Regions from separate parts of the Ferdinandcohnia salidurans genome, predicted to be linked through region 1. Evidence: predicted binding sites of a transcription regulator. Region 1 holds the regulator's gene; each other region holds the start of a gene.
The links. The regulator Rex, encoded in region 1, represses fermentation and respiration genes when NADH is low (regulators of the CRP and FNR family bind a similar motif). The targets are predictions, from matches to a motif close to TTGTGAAATATTTCACAA.
Positions count from the first base shown of each region.

Region 2: the regulator Rex is predicted to act here: its motif matches at 4,853-4,870, upstream of ACFSFW_RS17565 (DoxX family membrane protein).
Region 3: the regulator Rex is predicted to act here: its motif matches at 1,771-1,788, upstream of ACFSFW_RS13335 (TIGR04053 family radical SAM/SPASM domain-containing protein).

Region 1 covers NZ_JBHUEK010000027.1:2,424-10,465, forward strand. Annotated here, with positions in the region: gene tsaE (tRNA (adenosine(37)-N6)-threonylcarbamoyltransferase complex ATPase subunit type 1 TsaE) at 1-135, shown strand, start outside; gene tsaB (tRNA (adenosine(37)-N6)-threonylcarbamoyltransferase complex dimerization subunit type 1 TsaB) at 132-824, shown strand; gene rimI (ribosomal protein S18-alanine N-acetyltransferase) at 827-1,294, shown strand; gene tsaD (tRNA (adenosine(37)-N6)-threonylcarbamoyltransferase complex transferase subunit TsaD) at 1,287-2,303, shown strand; gene ACFSFW_RS19040 (ABC-F family ATP-binding cassette domain-containing protein) at 2,591-4,525, opposite strand; gene moaC (cyclic pyranopterin monophosphate synthase MoaC) at 4,660-5,142, shown strand; gene ACFSFW_RS19050 (redox-sensing transcriptional repressor Rex) at 5,171-5,830, shown strand; gene ACFSFW_RS19055 (twin-arginine translocase TatA/TatE family subunit) at 5,866-6,057, shown strand; gene tatC (twin-arginine translocase subunit TatC) at 6,074-6,823, shown strand; gene ACFSFW_RS19065 (YdiK family protein) at 6,860-7,069, opposite strand; gene ACFSFW_RS19070 (CPBP family intramembrane glutamic endopeptidase) at 7,073-7,798, opposite strand.
Region 2 covers NZ_JBHUEK010000025.1:666,143-674,184, reverse strand. Annotated here, with positions in the region: gene ACFSFW_RS17590 (GntR family transcriptional regulator) at 1-698, shown strand, start outside; gene ACFSFW_RS17585 (LysM peptidoglycan-binding domain-containing protein) at 747-1,739, opposite strand; partial or broken gene ftsZ (cell division protein FtsZ) at 2,096-3,049, shown strand; gene ACFSFW_RS17575 (aldo/keto reductase) at 3,092-4,009, opposite strand; gene ACFSFW_RS17570 (hypothetical protein) at 4,118-4,276, shown strand; gene ACFSFW_RS17565 (DoxX family membrane protein) at 4,325-4,828, opposite strand; SAM riboswitch class I at 5,179-5,288, shown strand; gene ACFSFW_RS17560 (aliphatic sulfonate ABC transporter substrate-binding protein) at 5,404-6,399, shown strand; gene ACFSFW_RS17555 (ABC transporter permease) at 6,451-7,281, shown strand; gene ACFSFW_RS17550 (ABC transporter ATP-binding protein) at 7,302-8,015, shown strand; gene acsA (acetate--CoA ligase) at 8,034-8,042, shown strand, end outside.
Region 3 covers NZ_JBHUEK010000020.1:71,065-79,106, forward strand. Annotated here, with positions in the region: gene ACFSFW_RS13320 (DUF2249 domain-containing protein) at 57-287, shown strand; gene ACFSFW_RS13325 (molybdenum cofactor guanylyltransferase) at 439-1,044, shown strand; gene ACFSFW_RS13330 (DUF5316 domain-containing protein) at 1,213-1,506, shown strand; gene ACFSFW_RS13335 (TIGR04053 family radical SAM/SPASM domain-containing protein) at 1,843-2,967, shown strand; gene ACFSFW_RS13340 (Crp/Fnr family transcriptional regulator) at 3,010-3,714, opposite strand; gene modB (molybdate ABC transporter permease subunit) at 3,887-4,540, shown strand; gene ACFSFW_RS13350 (cupredoxin domain-containing protein) at 4,677-5,201, shown strand; gene ACFSFW_RS13355 (cbb3-type cytochrome c oxidase subunit I) at 5,216-6,703, shown strand; gene ACFSFW_RS13360 (SCO family protein) at 6,693-7,301, shown strand; gene ACFSFW_RS13365 (hypothetical protein) at 7,312-7,953, shown strand; gene ric (iron-sulfur cluster repair di-iron protein) at 7,993-8,042, opposite strand, start outside.

The DNA of each region.
Region 1 (8,042 bases):
CTGATCGAAGACCGATTACCTAAAGACCGTCTCACCATTAAGATTGAACACCAAGGGGATACGAAACGTAAGATTACGGTGATACCACTAGGGGAACGGTATCAACATTTATGTGAGGAGATATTTAGCGAATGAAAGTGTTAGCTATAGATACATCCAATTATGTATTGGGAGTTGCGATTGTGGATGAGGAGAAGGTAATTGGTGAGGTGATTACAAATCTACCCAAAAACCATTCTGTCCGCGTGATGCCTACAATTGAGCAGTTAATGAAGGAATGTGGGATTAAGCCAAAGGAGCTTGAAAAAATCGTTGTCGCGATGGGCCCTGGTTCTTATACAGGTGTAAGAATCGGAGTAACAATTGCGAAAACACTGGCATGGTCATTGCAGATTCCTTTAGTGGGAGTTTCAAGTTTAGAAGTCGTGGCGGCCAATGGCCGGCATTTTAATGGATTTATTTCGCCATTGTTTGATGCAAGGCGTGGACAAGTTTATACAGGGCTTTATCAATATGAAGGAAAAAGGCTAACCTGTGTTGAAGAAGATAAAATTATTTTATTAGCAGATTGGCTAGAAGAGCTTAGAAAGAGGGAGACACCGGTTCTTTTTATCGGTAATGATCTAGTCATCCACAAGGAACAAATAGAAACAGATTTAGAACAATTCGCATATGTTGCACCATATACAGATTGGAATCCGAGACCAAGTGAGTTGGCCGTTTTAGGGATGGAGAAAGCGCCTGTAGATGTTCATACATTTGTGCCAAATTACATACGTTTGGCAGAGGCGGAGGCGAATTGGTTAGGGAAGAGGCAGGGGTAAGAATGGAAGAGATCATCAAACAACAAATTTTGTTTCGTTTCATGACGGTGGACGATATTGATGGTGTGATGAAGGTTGAGACTTCAGCATTTACAGTACCTTGGAAGAGGGAAGCATTTTATAATGAGCTTGTTCATAATCAGTTTGCCAAATATATTGTCATGACTGATAACGATCAAGTGATTGGATATTGTGGAATGTGGCTTATTTTGGATGAGGCCCATATAACCAATATTGCGGTTCTTCCTGAATACAGAGGGAAAAAGCTAGGGGAAGCTTTACTTATGCAGGCGAAGCTTTTAGCGATGCAGCACCAGGCTGCTACGATGACGCTTGAGGTAAGGGTATCTAATCATGTTGCTCAAAACCTTTATAAAAAATTAGGATTTAAGCCTGGTGGAATCCGAAAAAATTACTATACAGACAATAATGAAGACGCGTTAGTTATGTGGGTGAATTTAAATGAGTGATAACCAAATAATCATGGGGATTGAAACGAGCTGTGATGAGACGGCTGTTTCAATTGTACAAAACGGAAGAGAAATTCTATCAAATGTTGTAGCATCTCAAATCGAAAGTCATAAACGCTTCGGCGGAGTCGTTCCAGAGATCGCATCAAGGCATCATGTTGAAGCTATTACACTGGTAATTGAAGAAGCTTTAAAGCAGGCCGATAAGAGTTTTGAGGATATAGATGGTATTGCAGTGACAGAGGGCCCTGGCTTAGTAGGAGCATTGTTAATAGGTGTCAACGCTGCAAAAGCGGTAGCTTTTGCCCACGATATTCCTCTATTAGGAGTCCACCATATTGCAGGTCATATTTATGCAAATCGATTGGTTGAGGAGCTTGAGTTTCCATTGTTGGCTTTGGTTGTTTCTGGCGGCCATACAGAGCTTGTCTACATGGAGGAGCATGCTTCTTTTAAAGTGATTGGGGAAACAAGGGATGATGCTGCTGGTGAAGCGTATGACAAGGTGGCTAGAACTCTTAACCTTCCATACCCAGGTGGGCCTCACATTGATCGACTTGCACATGAGGGAACAGCAACGATTGATTTACCGAGAGCTTGGCTAGAAGAGGATTCTTACGATTTTAGTTTTAGTGGTTTAAAATCAGCTGTTATTAACACACTTCATAATGCAGAGCAACGTGGGGAAACCATTGAACCGAAGAACCTAGCAGCAAGTTTTCAGGAAAGTGTCATCGATGTCTTAGTCACAAAAACAGTGAAGGCGACTAATGAATATAAGGTTAAACAGGTATTACTAGCAGGTGGAGTTGCAGCAAATAAAGGGCTTCGTGCAGCTTTAGAACATGCATTTTCAGACATGCCAGAGGTTAAACTCATTATTCCTCCACTTTCATTATGTACAGATAACGCTGCAATGATTGCTGCAGTTGGTAGTGTGTTATACGAAAATGGGAAGCGTTCATCTTACGCATTGAATGCAAATCCTGGGTTAGACATTGAAAGATAGTAAAAAAGTCCTCTTTTATAAAAGAGGGCTTTTTTTGTTGATAAATAATCCACAAAAACACAGCTTTTGTGGAAAACTAGTAAGAAGTACTGAAATAACTAATGTGCATTTGTGGACATTTTATGTGGATAAGTCTGTTGATAAGTGTGGATAATGTGGATAACGTGGATAACATAGTGTATAACTATATTTTTTTGCAGTAAATGATCAAAAAAAGTCCCCATTCTTAGTATTAGAGATGGGGATATCTTTATTTTGTTAATAGGTGTATAGTTCTAGGATGATAGTTATCCACTAACTTCGTGGAGAGACTCCCATTCTTCCATAAGAGCTTCAAGTTTTGCTGAGGATTTTTCGTTTTCTTCATTAATTCGTTGAACTTCCTCATGATTTTGATAGACTTCTGGATCACAGAGAAGCTGTTCATTTTCTTCAATTTTCTCTTCTATAGTGGAAATTTCCAACTCAATTTCTTCTATTCTGCGTTTTCGTTGACGCTCAAGCTTCTTTAATTGTTTTTCTTGTTCATAGGATGTTTTTTCTTGGACCACTTCACGTTTGACGTTCTTTGACTCTTGAGCTTCAAGTCTTGCGAGTTCCTCCATTTCAAACTTCTTTTCAAGGTGGTAATCATAATCACCTAGATATTCCGTAAGTCCTTCACTGGATAACTCAAACACTTTTGTTGCAATGCGGTTGATAAAATATCGGTCATGGGAAACAAAAAGAATCGTCCCGGGATAATCGATTAAAGCATTTTCAAGTACTTCCTTGCTATCAAGGTCTAAGTGGTTGGTAGGCTCGTCAAGAATGAGAAAATTTGATTTCTCCATCATTAGCTTTGATAGGGCAAGTCTTGCTTTCTCGCCACCACTTAAGGTTGAAACGGTTTTTAGCACATCATCCCCTGAAAAAAGAAAGTTCCCGAGAACCGTACGGATTTCTTTTTCAGATTTTAGAGGGTATTCATCCCATAATTCATTTAATACTCGTTTGTTCGAGGTGAGGTCCGCTTGTTGTTGGTCATAGTAACCGATGGTCACATGTGAACCAAAGCGAAATGTTCCATCCACGTTGTCGAGTTTTTCAATAATTGCTTTTAATAAGGTTGATTTTCCGATTCCGTTTGGACCCACTAATGCGATGCTATCTTCACGGTAAATATTGAAATTGATATTTTTAATAATCGGTTTGCCTTTTTCATACGAAACGGTGATATCTTTTGCACTTAGTACATCATTTCCACTTTGTCTTTCGATTTCAAATCGAAAGGAAGCCGATTTTTCATCACCTAATGGCCTGTCAATTAGCTCCATTCTGTCAAGCTGCTTTCGTCTACTTTGGGCACGCTTGGTGGTTGAAGCTCGAACCAGGTTTTTAGCGATAAAATCTTTTAGTTTTTCCACTTCTTCCTGTTGTTTTTCATATTTTTTCAGCTCAAGCTCATAGTTTTCAGCCTTGAGTTTTAAATAGTTGCTATAGTTTCCGACATATCTAGTGCTTGTGTGTCTAGAAATTTCATAAACTTGGTTGACCACTTTATCAAGAAAGTAACGGTCATGGGATACGATTAACAGTGCGCCAGGGTATCCTTGTAGATATTGTTCAAGCCACGTAAGCGTGCTAATATCAAGGTGGTTTGTTGGCTCGTCCAAGATTAACAGATCAGGCTTGGTTAGTAATAGTTTACAAAGGGCAAGGCGTGTCTTCTGACCACCGCTTAAGCTGGATATTTTGGTTTGGTAGTCTTCTTCTGTAAAATTAAAACCATGTAGAATTGATCGAATATCAGCTTCGTATTGATAGCCACCCTTTTCCTTAAAATCAACCTGTAGCTGATCATATTCTTCGAGTAATTTCTGGTAATCAACCGGATTTTCAAAGAGGGACGGGTCTCCCATTTTAACCTCTAGGTTTCTGAGATCTTTTTCAAGCTTCTGTAAGGATGCAAAAACAGTTAGCATTTCCTCCCAGATGGTGAGATTTGATTCAAGCCCTGTATTTTGGGCGAGGTAATCAATGGTAACGCTTTTTGGCTTGATAATTTCACCGCCATCATGTGACATATGGCCGGCAATAATTTTTAAAAGTGTTGATTTTCCAGCACCGTTTCGTCCAACGATGGCAATACGGTCACGAGTTTGTACTTCTAATTTTATATTCGATAAAATAAGATCAGCAGCAAAATACTTTTTGAGCTGATTTACTTGTAGTAAAATCATGTTATTTCACCTCTTGTTTCTATCAACAGTGTATCTTATATTACTTAATTAGAGCAACTGCAATGATATTGTTCACAGATGTATCAAAGACAGATGTGATAAAATAGTGTATAGTTTATGGGAGGGTTTGTTTTATGTCATCATTTACCCATTTTAATGAGCAAGGTCGCGCCAAGATGGTCGACATTACGGAAAAGTCAGATACTGTCCGTACAGCAATTGCAAAATCAAGTATTACTGTAAATAAAATCATTTATGAGCAAATAATAAATAATGAGGTTAGTAAGGGTGATGTCCTTGCTGTTTCTCAGGTTGCGGGAATTATGGCAGCCAAAAAGACGTCGGAGTTAATTCCGATGTGTCATCCATTGGCATTAAAAGGTGTTGATATACGTTTTAGCTGGACGACCCAAGATGAATATGTCTTACATATCACGGTTACAGTTAAAACAAAGGGCAGTACAGGTGTGGAAATGGAAGCACTTACCGCTGCATCTGTTTGTGCGCTAACTGTGTATGATATGTGTAAAGCGGTTGATAAAGGAATGGTCATTGGACCAACTTATTTGGCTGAAAAAACGGGTGGAAAGAACGGAGATTTTAAAAGGGAGCTATAGTTAGTTCCAAGTTAGTGGAGGAATTAAGGTGAATCTTGAACAATCAAAAATACCACAAGCAACTGCCAAAAGGCTGCCACTTTACTATCGATTTTTGAAAAATTTGCATGCCTCAGGAAAGCAGAGAGTTTCATCTGCAGAATTAAGTGATGCGGTTAAGGTAGATTCCGCCACAATTCGGAGAGATTTTTCTTATTTCGGAGCATTGGGAAAAAAAGGATATGGCTATAATGTCAATTATTTATTATCCTTTTTTAGTAAAACCTTAGATCAAGACGAGTTAACGAAGGTTACTCTAATCGGTGTAGGGAATTTAGGTACAGCATTTTTACACTACAATTTTTCCAAAAATAATAATACAAAAATTGAGCTTGCGTTTGATGTGGATTATAATAAGGTAGGTAGTAGTATTGGTGGAGTACAGGTATGCCATCTTGATGACCTTGAAAAAGAATTGCCTGATGATGTAACGGTAGCCATTTTAACGGTGCCGGTTGGGGCAGCTCAGTCGATTACAGACCGCTTGGTCAATAAAGGGATCAAGGGTATTCTTAATTTTACTCCAGCAAGAATCAATGTACCTGAACATATTCGGGTCCATCACATTGATTTGGCTGTAGAACTACAAGCTCTAGTATATTTCTTAAAGCATTATTCAAATGATTCAAATGATTCAAATGAAGAATAAAAATAGATCTTACAATTGTAGGGAGGTGACTTACAGTGGGAAGTCTTGGATTCGGTAGTATTTTACTGATTGTATTTGCAGCGTTATTAATCTTTGGACCGAAGAAGTTACCTCAACTAGGTAAAGCAGCAGGTAATACATTGCGTGAGTTTAAAAACGCAACAAAAGGTTTAGCAGATGATGATGACGATGATGTTAAGAAGAATGAAACTCAAGATGTGAAGTAATGATAGGATGAGTCACATGAACGAAAAAGAAATGTCCGTCTATGATCATATTGGAGAGTTACGAAAACGACTGATCTACATAGTCGTTTTCTTCTTCATTGTTGCATTAGGCAGCTTTTTTCTCGCAGAGCCAGTTATCCTTTATTTGCAAAATGCTGACGAAGCAAAAGAGCTGACAATGAATGCTTTCCGTATGACAGATCCAATTAAAATCTATATGCAATTTGCTTTTATCATTGCCCTTGTTATCTCGTCTCCTTTTCTCCTTTATCAGCTTTGGGCCTTCATCAGTCCTGGCTTATATGAGAAGGAAAGAAAGGTAACCTTGAGTTATATTCCGCTTTCGGTAATCCTTTTTTTAATAGGAGTTTCATTCTCCTACTTTATTTTGTTCCCATTTGTAGTGAACTTTATGACAAGGTTAGCGGAGCGCCTTGATATCAATCAGGTGATCGGGATAAACGAATATTTTCAATTCCTGTTGCAATTGACTTTACCGTTTGGCTTTTTGTTTCAATTACCAGTTATTGTGATGTTTTTAACAAGATTGGGAATTGTAACACCGATGTTTCTTTCTAAAATAAGAAAGTTCGCGTATTTTATTCTATTAGTCATCGGAGGTTTAATCACCCCTCCTGAAATAATCTCGCATTTAATGGTTACAGTCCCGTTGTTCGGATTATATGAAATCAGTATTCTCGTATCAAAAAGTGCCTACAGGAAGGCATTAAAAGCGGAAATGGAAGCGGCAAATTCAATGGAGTAGAGATAATTCCATAAAAAAATAACCTCCGATGTGAGGTTATTTTTTTGTTTTTGCGATTTTTTTTATTTTACTGTGCAGGACAAACATTCGGATTGCCACACCAAAGTCGAAGGTTGCGACAATTGCTAGAAGAATCGTAGAGAAGTTCCAAACGGTCTCTGCCGCACTATTAATCGCAATATAGGTAAACAGAGTCCCCATTAGCGCGTAAATGATGCCCATTACAAAAGGTGAAGTTCTTCGCATAAATTAAAAGCCTCCAATAAATGTCTGTTGCAGCTTCTCGGCTTGCTTCATGATCCTTTCTATATCATCTGCAAAAATCGTTTGAACCACTACAACAAAAGTATTCATTGCAACATGTGCAAAGATTGGAACGATAATCCGCTTTGTTCGTACATAAAGGAAGGCAAAGGTAAAGCCCATCGCTGTATAAATCAGAAGATGCGTAAAGTCCATATGCACTACTGCAAAGATTAACGAACTAATCAAGGCAGAAATGAAAAAGTTGAATTTTTTATATAACGATCCAAAAATAATTTGGCGAAAGATAATTTCCTCAAGGATTGGCCCAATAATGGAAACGACGATTATAAGCAGTGGCAAGGATTTTACCAAGGCCATAATTTCTTGGGTGTTCTCGGAACCAGCCTCAATTCCAAGTAAATGAATCTCAATATTTGCTGCAATAACCTGAGCAGTCATTGCCATAAATATACCTGCAATTGCCCATCCAATCGCTTCCCCTTTTGAAGAACGATGAAGACTTAGATGTCTTTCCTTAATATCTTGTCTTAATAAAAATAATACGATCGGAAGTGCCGCAACAAAACTAACAACAGTCCAAAGGGCAATAATCGTATTTGGGTCTAAACCATCTCCAATGCCTAATAGCAATAGAAGAGGGATACCTAAAATTCCAGAGAACTGCATGATAATGTAAGTTAATATGACATACCAATAACGAGCTTTCATGAAAATCTCCTTTAGTAGTTGGAATAAATATCAAGTTTTTATGCTTTTGTCCACTTTTTGTATTGTATCATATATTCACTTATATCCATTAGTATTATGCAAATCCAAATTTTCATTGAAAGAAATTAGATTGTTGGTTTATTTTTCCTTTCATTAACATAGGATAGATAGGTGGGCCAAGTTTCGCTTAATAAAATAGAATTTTTTTGCAAATTTCTATACCAAATGACTTGCAAAATAGGTA
Region 2 (8,042 bases), on a different contig from region 1:
ATCAAGTTAGACGAAGTGATGGCGGTACAAGAAGAGAATATGTCTACTCCTATCTAAATGAAAAAATTATAGATTTTTCGTTATGTCCGGGTTCTCCAATTTCAGAATCTGAGATTGGGTCTCAGCTAAGTGTTAGCAGAACACCGATTAGGGAAGCTTTGATGCAACTTGCAAAGGAAGGATTAATAGAAATAAAGCCACAGATAGGGACTTTTGTATCTTTAATCGATCCGAAACATATTGAGGAATCGCGATTTATGAGGAAAGCTGTGGAGCTTGCTGTGATTCGAGAAGCGACGGAAAAACTAACTCCTGACTCATTATATAAATTAGAAAAATGCTTAACTATGCAGGAAATTGCCTTACGGGAAGAAAACGAAAAAGACTTTTTAGCTTATGATGATGAATTTCATGAACTCATTTATAAAGGGTTAGGGATGGACCGTATTTGGAAAGGAATCGACCAAATGAACGGGCAGTATAAGAGGGTTCGAATGCTTCGACTTATCACAACTAAGGCTGCGGATTGGGAGACTGTTTTGGATGAACATAGAGCTATTTTTAATGCTCTTAAATGTAAGGATGTTAAAGCGGCAGAGGCGGTTGTAACTGAGCATATTACAAAAGGTATAGCTCATTTGTATGAATTTAAGAAGGAACAACCTGACTATTTTAAGAAAGAAAGTATTTTGATTTAATTTTAATAGCTAAAAACCCACTCATCCGTATGGTAGAGTGGGTTTGTCTTAATCCATTTCCTTTTGAAGTTCTTCCATTTTGCGTGTTATCAAGGGATAAAAATATTTCCTGGCACTTGTTGTAGAGTTGCCGCCGAAAAATCCAGTTCCTGGACAGGTTTTCACATTATAGTCAGGCCCTTTATCCAGCACTCTTTCGCCGTTTCGCAGATCCCACCAATGATGGTAGGTAATACTGTCAACGGAAGGGGTTAATCCAAATTTAAGGCTAAGAGCCGCATTGACATAAATAATTGTGTCGCTTTGTTCTTTCGTCATCCCATCATGGCCAATATCAAAATTTCCAAGGTGTTCAATTGCAATGCCGACAGAGTTAGCCTTACTACCAATTGTGCCTTCTGGGACAATATGTAGTGGCCTTGAGACAGCAACTTTCCCATCTGGAAAAGTCGTAATATTTTGGGCGATATGCTTCCAGCCCATCTGATTCTTATGATAATTTTCCATACCGGTTAACAGCCCAAAATGGTTGGAGCCGTTAAACCGACTATAGTCTGGGACCCATGTATGATGCTGCTGGATTAGGCTTATTTTTCGTTTAATCTTCTGATTGAAGAGCCAATCTTTAAATTCTTCTTTTGTCATTAAAATGTGTTCCCCTTGCATATTCATCCTTCTCGGGGCAATTTTGAGAATCTGTCCTGGAACGACTTTTTCAGTTGTAAGCTTGTTTGTCGTTTTAATCTGCTCAGGGGATGTATGAAATTTTGAAGAAAGCTTCTGCAAGGAATCTCCAGCAACAACCTCATAGGAAATGGGAACCCATAGCTTCTGTCCGACAACAAATAAATCTGATTGAATCCCATTGGTGATTTTTAGTTCTTCTACAGAGATTTTAAATTTTTTTGCAATCCCAGGTAAAGTATCACCAGCTTGGACGACATATATATTTTCAGTGCTATTTGCTCCTACATCTGTAGGGAGGAAAGCGATAAAGATTAAGAAAAAAACTCCAATTACAAATGCTATCCTGTTTATCATGGCTCGTTCCTTTCATTACATGTTAGTATTAGTTTGTAAAAGAAATCTAATATTATGCTTTTTAGGTATTTAGTGTAGGTTCTTTTCAATTTTTAGAGGAAATTAGTGACAGAAAGCGAAGTAGTACTACGAAGTATATAGTATAAATCCGTCTTCACTTAGGAAGAAATTCAAAAAGTCCGGTAAAAATGACACGTCGAATTTCATCGTTGGCTTGCTTTTGCGTTGCTCACGTATTAAGAACATACGCTCCGCTACTCAAAGCTGCGCCGCCTTGAACTTCTTGGTCCTTTTTATCCTCCTTTTTGAACACGAATCTTAGAAAGAAGGCAACGGGCGGCAAGGAGGAAAAAGTCATGCTAGAGTTTGAACCATACATAGATCAATTTGCAAGAATAAAAGTAATAGGTGTTGGCGGTGGTGGAAATAATGCCGTGAATCGAATGATTGAAGCAGGGGTAGAAGGTGTTGAATTCATAGCAGTAAACACCGATGGACAAGCACTTAATCAATCAAAAGCAGAAATCACCATTCAAATTGGTGCATCTTTAACGCGGGGGCTTGGTGCGGGTGCCAATCCCGAAATAGGGATGAGAGCCGTTGAAGAAAGCAAGAAAGAGATTGAGGATGCTTTAAGAGGAGCGGACATGGTCTTTGTCACAGCTGGAATGGGCGGTGGTACTGGTACTGGAGCAGCACCAGAAATTGCAAGAATCGCTAAGAAGCTAGGCTCATTAACAATAGGCGTTGTAACAAGACCATTCCGATTTGAAGGCCGTAAGCGTGCTGTTAATGCAGATGCAGGAATTGATGCAATGAAGGAAGCGGTTGATACCTTAATAATCATTCCCAATGAGAAATTATTGGAGATTGTCGATAAGCGTACACCGATGATTGAAGCCTTCCGCGAAGCAGACAATGTTCTCCTTCGAGGGGTACAAGGGATTTCCGATTTAATTGCGGTACCAGGTTTAATTAATCTGGATTTCGCGGATGTAAAAACAGTCATGTCACATAGAGGAACAGCTTTGATGGGAATCGGTATGGCAAAAGGGGACGGGCGTGCAGTTGAAGCGGCTAATAAAGCAATCAATAGTCCACTTCTTGAAACATCTATAAGCGGAGCACGTGGTGTCATTTTAAATATTACAGGCGGAAGAAATTTAAGCCTATTCGAAATACAAGAAGCGGCTGACGTGATTTCATCAGCAACACATGAAGATCTAAACATGATCTTTGGATCAGTCATTAATGACAATTTGAAAGATGAAATTATCGTGACAGTCATTGCGACAGGATTTACTGAAAATTAAAGAGAAGAGGCATCCCTTTTGGAGGTGCCTCTTTGCCTTTTAAGGAAGTAGATAGCCAGCAGCTTGAAAAATACTGTACCAATCTTCACGGGATAACTGAACTTCACTTGCCTTCACGGAATCCTTTAATCGCTCTATATTCATGGTTCCAATTACCGGCTGCATGTTAGCTGGATGACGTAATAGCCAAGCAATTGCAATGGTCGTATTCGATACACTGTATTTTTCTGCAATTTCATCAATTTTTTGATTTAATTCTGGACATTTTTCATTGCCGAGAAAAGGTCCTTCAAAATAACCATATTGAAAAGGTGACCATGGTTGAATGGTAATGTCATTCAATCGGCAAAAATCAAGGACATCTCCATCACGGTTAATGGATTGATCAATTTGCATATTAGCTGTAACGCCACTTGCAATCATGTGGGCATTTGGGATGCTTAATTGCAGCTGATTTGCGACAATTGGTTGCTTTACATATTTTTTTAATAACTGTATTTGCATCGGCTTTTGATTAGATACCCCAAAATGACGAACCTTCCCTGAGGATTCCAACACATCGAATGCTTCTGCAACCTCTTCAGGCTCAACGAGGGCATCCGGACGATGTAAAAGGAGAACATCAAGATAGTCCGTTTTAAGTCGTTTTAAGATTCCGTCAACGGAATTAAGGATATGTTCTTTTGAAAAATCAAACATACCTTTTCGAATGCCACATTTTGATTGAAGAATAATTTTCTCCCTTACATCATCGTTCATATGTATTGCATCTGCAAAGATTTCTTCACAAGTACCACTACCGTAAATATCGGCATGGTCAAAAAAGTTCGCTCCGTTTTCTAATGCCGTTTGCACAAACGCTTCTGCCTCAGGCTTCTCTAATGAGTTGATTCTCATACACCCTACTGCCACAACTGGAACCTCTAGTGAACTGGTGCCTAGTTTTATTTTTCGCATTGTGTTAAACCTCCAAGTTTTAATATAGGACTGTTATTACTGTTGCCCATTTCTAGTCTACATATTTCGATATGGATTGGAAAGTATAGAAAAAAGGGAGGTTTTGTGATGAATCGAATAAAACGTTTATTCATGCTGTTATTATTAGCATTTCCGATGTTTTTCTTAATGGGTTGTGGAGATGACGAAAGACCTGAGGAAGGCGAGGACATTGAAGAGATCGAAGAGGAAGATGAGATCGGTGACGGCGAGATCGATGATGAGTAGAAGGTAAAAAGGAGCTCCCCCAAAACTTGGGAGGAACTCCTTTTTTAGTTATGCAGTTGTTGTTGCTGTTTTAGTATCTTTTTTCGCGTTGATTCGTTTTGTTAGGAATGGAACTGCGAATCTATCTACACCATAGTAGTATGTTGCAGCGCCTGCGAATAAGAGAACTACTGCTAATGTGTAAAGTACTGGGTTTGTGCTAACTGTTCCAGCAAGTAAGAAGTTCAGGTTCATGAATGCACCTGCGATTAATGCTGGGATTGTTGCAGCACCAAAGATTAATCCAAGTCCAACTAGAACTTCGCCCCATGGAATGAGTACGTTAATGATTTCAACGTTTGGAAGGGCAAAGCCTTCTAGGAATGTTGCGTACCAACCTGCTACTGCTGGGTGTTCGCCACCAGCCTTTGCAAGTGCTCCTTGTAGGAATCCGCCTGCGTCAAATCCTCCAGTTAATTTATGAAAACCAGCTTCTAGCCATTGAATACCTAACCATACACGTAATACTGTCCAAATAATTGCCATTTTAGGTCCTTTTAAGAATGTTCTCATCTTAATCTCCCCTTTTATTTTATATTGTGAAATTATTCACAAGATGTTTTAAAAAAAATATGATTGCTTTAGCTGCCAGCTTTTGTAGTTAGTTTGTGAAGTTTTTCACTAACTTTCTACACTCTTAATATACAGCGGATTTTCAATTAAAGCAATAGGCTTCACAAATATGACACAATTGTTTTTTGGTTGTATTTTTAGGCCCAATTTTAAAGTGTTGTATAGGTGATTATATAATCACCGAAAATTTAAATAAGGGAAAATTTTTGAAAAAGTGTTTGACTTTGGGTATTTTACAATCTATAATCCATTTATAAAGTAAAACTAGAACGTATTAATTGAATAAAGGACTCTTATCCAGAGCGGTGGAGGGACATGGCCCTACGAAACCCGGCAACCTTCAAGATTATTCTTGAAAAGGTGCTAATTCCATCAGGTGAAAACACCTGAAAGATAAGAGGAGGAAAAATCCCTCTTCTTATAGAAGAGGGATTTTTTTATCGTCAGGGTATGAAAGTTAGTTTTTGTATTAGTACTATTCCTAGTTTGCCTATAAAAATACTGGAGGTATAAACATGAAAAAAATAAGCGTTTTCTTAACTGCTGTATTACTGTTGATCGGAATTGTAGGTTGTTCGAATAGCTCAAGCAAAGCTAGCCAAGGAAGTGAAAAACCTGAAAAAATCACATTAGATTATGCCTTTTATTCGCCTACAAGTCTTGTGTTAAAAGAGTTTGGGTGGGCTGAGGAAGCATTCAAAGAAGAGGGAATTAAGGTTGAATTTGTTTTAAGTCAAGGAAGTAATAAAGCATTAGAATTTTTAAATAGTGGAAGTGCGGACTTCGGTTCATCTGCAGGGGCAGCAGCTCTCATGGCTAAAGCAAAGGGAGCTCCAATTGAATCCGTGTATATTTACTCAAAGCCAGAGTGGACAGCATTAGTGGCAAATAAAGATTCAAAGATACAAAGTATAAGTGATTTAAAAGGGAAAAAGGTTGCGGCAACCATCGGGACAGATCCATATATTTTTCTATTACGTGCATTAAATGAGGAAGGGTTAAGTCCTTCAGATGTTGAAATCGTTAATCTACAGCATGGAGATGGAGCGGCAGCGTTATCTTCTGGTCAGGTAGATGCATGGTCAGGGTTAGATCCTCATATGGCAAGAGTTGAATTAGAAACGGATGCGAACCTTTTTTACCGCAATGCAGATTTTAATACGTATGGAACCTTAAATGTGCGTTCAGAGTTTGCGGAAAAATATCCTAAGTACGTTGAAAAAGTCATTGAGGTTTACGAAAAGGCCCGTAAATGGGTGTTAGAAAATCCTGAAGAAGCAGCGGAAATTTTAGCTAAGTCCGCAAATATTGATATTGAAGTTGCAAATAAACAATTAAATGAACGAAATGATTTTTCTAATCCCGTTCCTGGTGAAATACAAATTGAGGCATTAACAGAAGCGGGTAAGGTGCTTCAAGCACAGGACATCATCGGAAAAGATGTTGAATTGGATCAACTAGTTGAAGAATTAATTAATCCTACGTTTGCGGAAAACGTAATTAAACAATAGAGGTTAGTGCCTCTTTCGTAACGGCACTCCCTCGTGATAGGAGAGGTTAAAATGAGCACAAAAGGCGGAGCGTTGACTAGACAAATTAAGGTGAAGTCAAAGCGTGAGTTTGCGTTATCGGGAAGTGTAAAAGTAATCCTACTTGGGAGTATCATCCCAGCTATTTTACTGGTGGTTTGGCAATATTTAAGCCATATTGGTGTCCTTGAAGGGCATCTTATGCCAGCACCAACGGTTATCCTTGCGAAAATAATTGAATTTGCTGGAGATGGAAGTCTTTGGGGCCATATCGGCATTACTTTATATCGAATCTTTTTTGGTTTTCTAATCGGAGTTGTTGCTGCTGTTATCTTTGGTTCATTGGTCGGCTATTTTAGAATTGCGGAACAGTTACTCGACCCGATGATTCAGGCTTTCCGTTCGATTCCGTCCCTTGCTTGGGTGCCCCTTTTTATACTGTGGATGGGGATTGCAGAACCGTCAAAAATTACACTAATCGCAGTTGGAGTGTTTTTTCCGGTTTATTTAAACATCGTGTCAGGCATTCAAGGTGTTGACCGAAAGTTGATCGAGGTAGGGAAAATCTATAATTTTTCAACGTTTGAGTTAATTAGAAAGGTTATATTGCCTGCATCCCTTCCTTCTTTTTTAGTAGGAATCCGAAGCGGGTTAGGGCTAGGGTGGATGTTTGTCGTTGCGGCTGAATTAATGGGTGCTAGTCAGGGGATTGGATATTTGCTTGTTGTTGGCCAAAACTCCTATTCTCCTGAAACGGTCATCGCAAGCATTGTACTATTTGCGATTTTAGGTAAAATAACGGACTCCATTTTGAAGAAAACAGAGGAAAAAACACTTCACTGGCAGGACAGCTTTGTGAAGTAGACCTGAAAGGATGAATAAAGATGCTGGCAGTTCAAAATGTCTCTAGAACCTTTTCGAACGGTACGACAGGGTTTAAAAATATAAACCTTGAAACAAAACAAGGTGAAATTGTGGGTGTACTAGGTACGAGTGGGTGTGGAAAAAGCACCTTATTGCGTGTCCTAGCTGGATTAGATTCCGAATATACAGGTACGGTGAAAATAAGCGGTGACATAATTAAGTCCGTTCATGAAAAGGTTGGCGTTATTTTTCAAGAATCGCGTTTAATGCCATGGTTGACAGTATTAGAAAATATCTCGTTTGGTTTAAAGAATGATAGTAAGAAAGGTGAAAAAGCTCAGGAATATGTAAAGCTAGTAGGATTGCAAGGATTTGAAAATCATTATCCAAAGGATATCTCCGGTGGGATGGCACAACGAGTATCGATTGCTCGTGCACTTATCACAGCACCTCAAGTTTTACTATTAGATGAGCCATTTAGTGCACTTGATGCATTTACTAAAATGCAGTTGCAGGATTTGCTGCTGACGATTTGGGAGAAATACAAATCAACGATGATCGTCGTTACTCATGATATCGATGAAGCACTTTATTTATGTGACCGGATTGTAATTTTAAAGGGGCAACCGGGTGAAATCTATCAAACGATACAAATTGATGATCCAAAACCCAGGTCCCGTGGGGATATAAAATTGGCACAATTGAAGGCAGAAATATTATCTCTATTAAGCTAAAGAAAGGGGAGAGTTGAATTGACAACC
Region 3 (8,042 bases), on a different contig from region 1:
TGAGCTAAAAAGACTCGGGTACAATGGACCCATAAATCAAAAGGAGGAATATTAATATGGTATTTGCAGCGAAAGTAAACGCACCAGATTATGCACCGAAGGATAAGCACCCAACAATATTTAGAACCTTTGATAGTTTACAACCAGGTGAAATCATGGAGCTATCAAATGACCATGATCCAAGACCACTCCAATATCAGTTTATGATGGAGCGCGGTGATGCATTTACTTGGGAATACCTTGAACAAGGCCCAGATGTATGGCGCGTTGCTATCGGTAAAAAGTAATAACCAATCACAGATTCCGATCTCTCACATAGTGTAGGCATCGTCTTTAAAGACTTTGTCTACACTTTTTTTATCGTTCACTTTGATTTTTCGTTTGGTAGGCTGTTCCAATCATGCTACTATGGAGAAAAAAGCAAAGGGGTGTTTAATGATGAAAATAACGACAATCGTAGGTGTTCTTTTGGCTGGTGGGGAATCAAGGAGATTTGGAAGCCCTAAGGCATTTGCCCAATTTCAAAATAAATATTTTTACGAATATGCAATTGATGCATTAAAAGATAACGTGGACCAACTTTATATTGTGAGCCATCCTGTATTAGAAGAGCAATTTCGTAACGAATCTTCGGTTTCCATTATTCAGGATATACCTGGATTTCAGGGAAGGGGACCACTCGCTGGCATTTTCACAGTCATGCAAAAAACATCCTCAGATTGGTATGTAATCTTACCTTGTGATACACCTTTTGTTACAGACAAACTAGTAAAGCAGCTTATTTCTTTTACAAAGGATCAAAGTATTGATGCAATCGTACCTATTATCAATGACAGACAACAACCATTAAATGCCGTGTATCATGCTAGGGTTGCAAATAAAATAGAACAATTACTTAAAGTAAATAAATTAAAAATGAGCCAGTTATTAGACACTTGCAACGTTAAATTTATAACCGATCATGACCTTCAGCTTCAAGGTATGGAATTTGAGAATATCAATAACAAAACTGAATATGAAAAAATAAAGCAGAACCCAATTTGAGGACCACACGATATGTGTCAAAAAGACGTTGCCATTGGACGTGGCAACGTCTTTTTTACCTGAAATAACGAAAGGCTTTTGTTTTTATTATTCAAGCCTATCACTCATAATTTTCAGAAAAATGTGATAAAATAAGAATATAGAGTTATCTGGAAGGAGGTATTATGTTTGAGAGTAGGCTTAATTTTAGGTATAGTAACCTCTGGACTTCTACTAATAATTGGTTTGTCTACTCGTCAATTTGAAACATATTCAGTTATTTCTGGGACCCTGGGTATAATATGCTTTTTGCTTGCAGGAATTGTATCTGATACCTTTATAAGTGGTGATCGGGCAAGAGCGAACTATTACACCGAAAGCAAAAAAGACCGCAAAAAAAGAATTCGATATTCCTATTTGTTTTTCCTCTTGGGGGCTCCAAACCTACTTGTAGCTGTAGTGTTAACCCTCAATTACATTTAATTTCTTCAAAGAATATTTCTTCAATTCAATTTTCATATAGTTTTGATGTCTAGCTCCAGCGCCTAGCCCCTCGAGGTCATAAGCCAATCAGTCAAGAAGGATAAAAGGCATCCTTCTCGCCAGCTTTTCTTATGCTTGTCGGACTTGCACACGATGTGCTGACGTCTACGTTTGTCACAGGACGTGGCAGTAGTTAGTAGACGTTCAATTTCTAGGCGCTTGCGCTTTTCCATATTTGTGAACAATTTTAAACACCTCCGTTTTCTGTGATGTACCTCACATTGCTCACTATTCTATAGTGCTAAAATGTGTACATTAATAAAGGAGGTCTGCCTCATGTTTGAAAGAGACTATAACGAAGATCCATTTATTGTGATTTGGGAGCTTACAAGGGCTTGCCAATTAAAATGTTTACATTGCCGTGCTGAAGCTCAGTATAAAAGAGACCCTAGAGAGCTTTCCTTTGAAGAGGGGAAAAAGCTAATCGACCAAATATATGAGATGAATAATCCGATGCTTGTGTTCACAGGTGGGGACCCATTAATGCGACCTGACGTCTATGATATTGCCGAATACGCAATTAAAAAAGGTGTGCGCGTCTCCATGACACCAAGTGCAACACCAAATGTAACAAAAGAAGCCATTCAAAAGGCGAAAGAAGTAGGATTAGCTCGTTGGGCATTTAGCTTAGATGGTCCTACTGCTGAAATTCATGACCATTTCCGCGGAACAAATGGTTCATTCGATTTAACAATGAGAGCCATTAAATATTTACATGAACTTGAAATTCCCATTCAGATCAACACTGTAATTTCAAGATATAATGTCCATGCATTAGATGAAATGGCAAAATTAGTTGAGGACCTCGATTGTGTATTATGGAGCGTCTTTTTCCTTGTACCTACTGGTCGTGGAAAGGAAACGGATATGATTTCCCCAGTTGAACATGAAAAAGTATTCCGCTGGTTGTATGACCTAAGTAAACGTGTGAAATTTGATATAAAAACGACTGCTGCGCAACACTATCGCCGTGTAGTTATTCAATCAAAAATGCGTGAAACAAAGGATGCGGAACAACAAATCCGCTATAAGGATGCTCTTATGCAAGGGAAAACGGGGCAAATTGATGGACTTGGAAGAGCGCCACAAGGTGTAAACGATGGGAATGGATTTGTCTTTATTTCTCATACTGGAGATGTGTATCCAAGTGGATTATTACCTGTAAAAGCAGGAAATGTTCGTGAGACCCCACTTGCTGAAATTTATCGTGAATCCCCAATCTTCAAAGATTTGCGTAATCCTGATAAATATAAAGGAAAATGTGGAGTATGTGAATTTAGACATGTATGTGGTGGATCACGTTCTCGTGCATATGCCATGACAGGTGATTATATGGAGAGCGAACCATTCTGTGTATATATTCCGGAAGTACTTCGTAAGAAAGAAAAAACAGTACAATAAAATATCAAAGACCCATGGGAGCCCATGGGTCTTTTCTTTTGGTTATTCAATACTACAATATTTAGCTGGACATTCCTCGCACTGTATTGCTTTTTTGATATATCCTAAATCGTGAATGGTGATATAGCCCTTGTGAACAGAAATGATATCTTTCACTCGTAAATCATGCAGCATCCGATTTACACTTTCTCTTGTGGTTGCACAAAAATTAGCTAGTTCCTGATTTGTCAGACGTAGGTCAATTAAAGTGCCGTTTTCCTTCTCAACCCCATAGCTGTTGGTCATTCGAATTAAGGTGGAATATAATGCTCCTTTTTTACCTAATAATACAAGGTCTCTAAACTTTGTTTGTGTTTTTCGAAAATGATCACTCATCCACTTCATAAATTCAAATGCAAGAGTTGTATTTTCAAAGAGTTTTTTTTCTAATTCATCCTTTTGAATTACGGCAATTTCACAATCCTCCAATATCCTGCAATCAAATAAATATTTAGGTTGATCTGTAAATAATGTCAACTCTCCGACGATTTCATTTTGACTACAGATTCGAAGCGATAATTCATTGCCATCCGATGTCCCTTTACTTACCTTTACACGCCCTGATAGAATCAGATAGAGCTCAGAAGCTTTCATGCCTTCGCGAAATAAATAGGTTCCTCTTTTCATATTGATGACTTGATTAGCTGATTTAAGAAGCTCAGTTAATTCATCTGAAATGGTTGATTGATGTAATGCTAATTGACTCATAGGTACCACCTTCCATATAGGAATGCTATACTTGTTTCTAAGAAAATCATATAATGTTAGGCATACGGTAGGTGTATAATAAATCACACTTACTTCATTTTTGAAGCTTAATACCTTGGAAAATAAGGATTCCTGACATTTTGAACATTTTTTAACAATTGAGGTTTGTATAATGGAACTTACTTTTTGGTCACCTATTAAACTATCGATCACCATCGCCATAACGGCAGGTTGTATTGTCTTACTCCTTGGCCTAATATTAGGTAAATGGATGGCACATAAGCAATTTAAAGGCAAGCTCTTTCTGGAAACATTGTTAATGCTGCCACTGGTTCTGCCCCCATCGGTTGTTGGTTTTTTGTTAATTGTGATTTTTGGACGAAATAGTTTTGTAGGAACGTTTCTTGAGAAATTAACAGGACAACCGATTATGTTTACGTGGTGGGCTGCTGTTATTGCTTCTACTGTTGTTGCATTTCCGTTAATGTACCAATCTGTTAAGACAGGCTTTCAAACAGTAAATACGGAAATTGAGGATGCGGCTAGAACGGATGGAGCAAATGAATTTAGTATATTTCTGTACATTTCGATTCCTTTATCGATTAAAGCAATTGTAACGGGTTTTATCTTAAGTTTTACTCGAGCACTTGGGGAGTTTGGTGCAACCCTGATGTTTGCTGGTAATATACCTGGAAAAACACAAACACTGCCAACAGCAATCTATGTTGCCATTGATAGCGGAAATATGGAATTGGCTTGGCTGTGGGTATTAACTACAGTCTTCATCTCATTCCTGATGCTGGCGTCAACCTATTTAATTAAATAGTCGTCATAAAAAGATGCATTCTTGACAAGAATGTGTCTTTTTTTGTTTCAGTCCCATTTTGTGACAAACTTAACAGATTTATGGTCGAGCAATATGTGACAATCTTGCTGAAAAGAGAAATTAGGAGGGGGTTTCTTTGTACCAAACAGCAGCTTGGTATCTTTCCATTATATTAATGGCTTTAATTACCGTTATTTTTATTACCGTCGTATTAAAAACCAATAAAAGAAGAGAGTATGAACCAATTCAGAAAAAATGGTACCGTTTTAGAACAATTTATTTCTTAGTTCTACTTGTTGTATTTGGAACTTTAACGTACTTAACACTACAAGATCTTCCATTTGAAAGACCGGTATATGGACAAGAAGAAAATCCAGTCATTGTCGATGTTGAAGCTATTCAATTTGGATGGAACATGAGCCAAACTGAATTCAAGGTGGGAGAGCCAATTGAATTTGATATCACAAGCTCAGATGTAAACCATGGCTTTGGTATCTATGACAAAGACATGAATTTATTAGCACAAACTCAGGCAATGCCAGATTATACAAACACGGTTTACTACACATTCTCGGAGCCTGGGACATATCAAATTTTATGTATGGAATACTGTGGGCTTGCTCACCATCTCATGGTTGGTGAAATTGTCGTAACAAATTAAGGAGGGAGTTAACAATGTCTACTAATATGGTAATGGGAGGGACAAATAACTCCCGAAACAAAACAATCGCTATTTATCTACTAACAGGTAGTCTCATCATTTTAGCAATGATGGTATTTGGAGTCTTAATGCTTCTTGCACAAGGAAATATGATTGAAGTGGACCCTGCATTCTTTTATGAAATTATGACTGTCCATGGAACGGGAATGATAGGGGCTGCTGCATTGGCTGCAGCTGCAGTCATGTGGTACTTCTTAAGTAAATATGTAAAATTAAGCAAACCCATTTTAATCACAAATTTTATCACCTTCATTATTGGTGTTGTTATGGTATTGGTAGGAATATTTGTATTTGACTTTGCAGGAGCCTGGACGTTCTTATATCCGCTACCAGCTATCTCCGCTGGTGGATGGGCGATGACGGGAGCAACACTATATTTAGGTGGTATGCTTATTCTCGGTGTAGGATTCTTATTATTAAATTTGGATGTTGCTAGAGCGATTATTAAACAATATGGAAGCTTAGGCGGAGGATTAGGGTGGTCTATCGTCTTCGGTAAGGAAAAAGGCTATGGTCCCCCTGCGGCTGTCGTGGCTAGTACAATGGTTTCAATTGTAAACACCACTGCATTAATTGCAGGTGCAACAGCACTTGTTATGAACCTTATTAATCTATATATTCCAACTATCGCAATTGATCCAATGCTTGCAAAAAATCTAACATATGCATTTGGTCATATCTTTGCAAACTCCATTATTTACATGGGAGTTATTGCGGTTTATGAGATATTAGCAGCTTATACAAATCGTCCATGGAAGGCAAACCGCCCATTCTTAATTGCATGGAACTGTTCAACCTTATTTACGATTACAATCTATACTCACCATTTGTTAATGGACTTTGCATTACCCAAGTGGATGATCATTTTAGGTCAAGTGCTCTCATATGCAAACGGATTACCAGTATTGGTTATTACAGCATATGGTGCGCTAATGATTGTCTATCGTTCAGGAATTAAATGGGACATTGCCTCATCATTCATGTTTTTATCCATGTTTGGTTGGGTAATTGGTGTCGTACCAGCAATTATTGATGCAACAATTGTTGTAAACCATGTTATGCATAACACAAAATGGGTACCTGGGCATTTCCATATGTATATGGGATTAGGTGCAACTGCAATGCTATTTGGATTTATGTATTACTTAGCAAAAGTGAATAGAAAAGAGAAGGAAAATGCAATTGATGGAATCAGCTTTTGGGTATACATCATGTTTTTCATTGGATTATGTGGATCGTTTCTATTTTCCGGAAAAGTCGGTGCTCCAAGAAGATGGGCGGAGCATTTTCCAGAGTGGATTCCATATGACCGAATGGGAGCTATCTTCGGCATCTTTATAGTCCTAGCTGTTTTAATATTTATAGTCCGCTTTTGGAATTTCTCAAGGTCAATTGATTATAAGTTTCAAGAAAAAATAGGATCAGATCGTCATGTTGCGTAAAAGTATTGGCATTCTATTTGCACTGGTAGCGGGTCTTTCATTGCTATGGATAGGTACAGATGGATTACGGGCTTTTACTGCTGAGAAAGCAAGAATTATCGAATTAGAAAGGGAGCAACCAAAGCTCCCTTCTGCTACATTAATTGATTCAAATTCGAAAAACTTTCAATTACAAGAGTTAGAGGGGAAATATACGCTTTTAACCTTTATGTATACATCGTGTGGGGACGTATGTCCGGTTTTAGAAAGAAATTTTGCAGAAATCTATGAAAATATTCCTAATGATGTTCTAGGGAAAGAAGTTGTACTTGTAAGTATAAGCTTTGACCCTGAGAATGATTCTCCAACGGTATTAAAATCATATTCTAATCATTTTGGTGCTGACGGGGAGCATTGGAAAATGGCTACCATTCAAGATGAGAAGGAGTTACAGAATGTCCTTGACGCTCTTGAAGTAGTTGTTATCCCGAATGAATACGGTGGCTATGAGCATAATTCTGCATTTTATGTGATTAATCCAGAAGGAAAATTAACTAATATCTTTGATTACCAAGCACCACAAGTTGTTGTGGAATACATGGATTCTATCCTATTTTAGAGGTGAAAATATGTACCGTTTTCGATATGTAATGATAGGGCTACTTTTACTTCTATTCGTTTCACTTCCGTATATAAGGTCAATGTTAGAAGAGAGCATGGTTGGGACGATGCTTATTCAATACCCACTATTAGTAGGAAGTGGATATATTCTGGCAAAGGCGTTTCCGAAAAAATGGCGAGGCTTCTTCGTGTATTACAATGAAAATGGAATCGCAGGTATATTAATTACAATATGTGTTGTAGGGTTTTGGGTACTGCCTAGGTCAGTGGATGCCGCACTGAATGAGCCAATCATGGAGATTGCGAAATATATGAGTCTTTCACTTCTTGCGGGTGTACTATTGTTTTATAGCTGGCAACTGCTTGGTCCTATCAGTAAAGCTTTTATTTGGGCTAATCTGATTTCTATGATTTTTGTGATGAGCTGGCTTTATTCAGTATCACCAGCCCGTCTTTGTAATAATTACTTAGTGACAGCCCAACAACAGCTTGGCAAAGCGATGTTTGTATTAGGCTTAGCAATCTGTATTTTATTTATCGGGCGAGTTTTTTTCGGGAAGCCTGAAATCAGTAAGAATACGACCAAAGAAAAAAAGAAATATATAAACCTGAATATAAATGCAAAAAAACTGGATGAACGGATGACATAAAAAAGAGCTGACATGATATCAGCTCTTTTTGATTTGGTGTTAGTTGCCAGCAGCAGCTCTTGGAAAGAGTATATTATTTTCTAAATGAA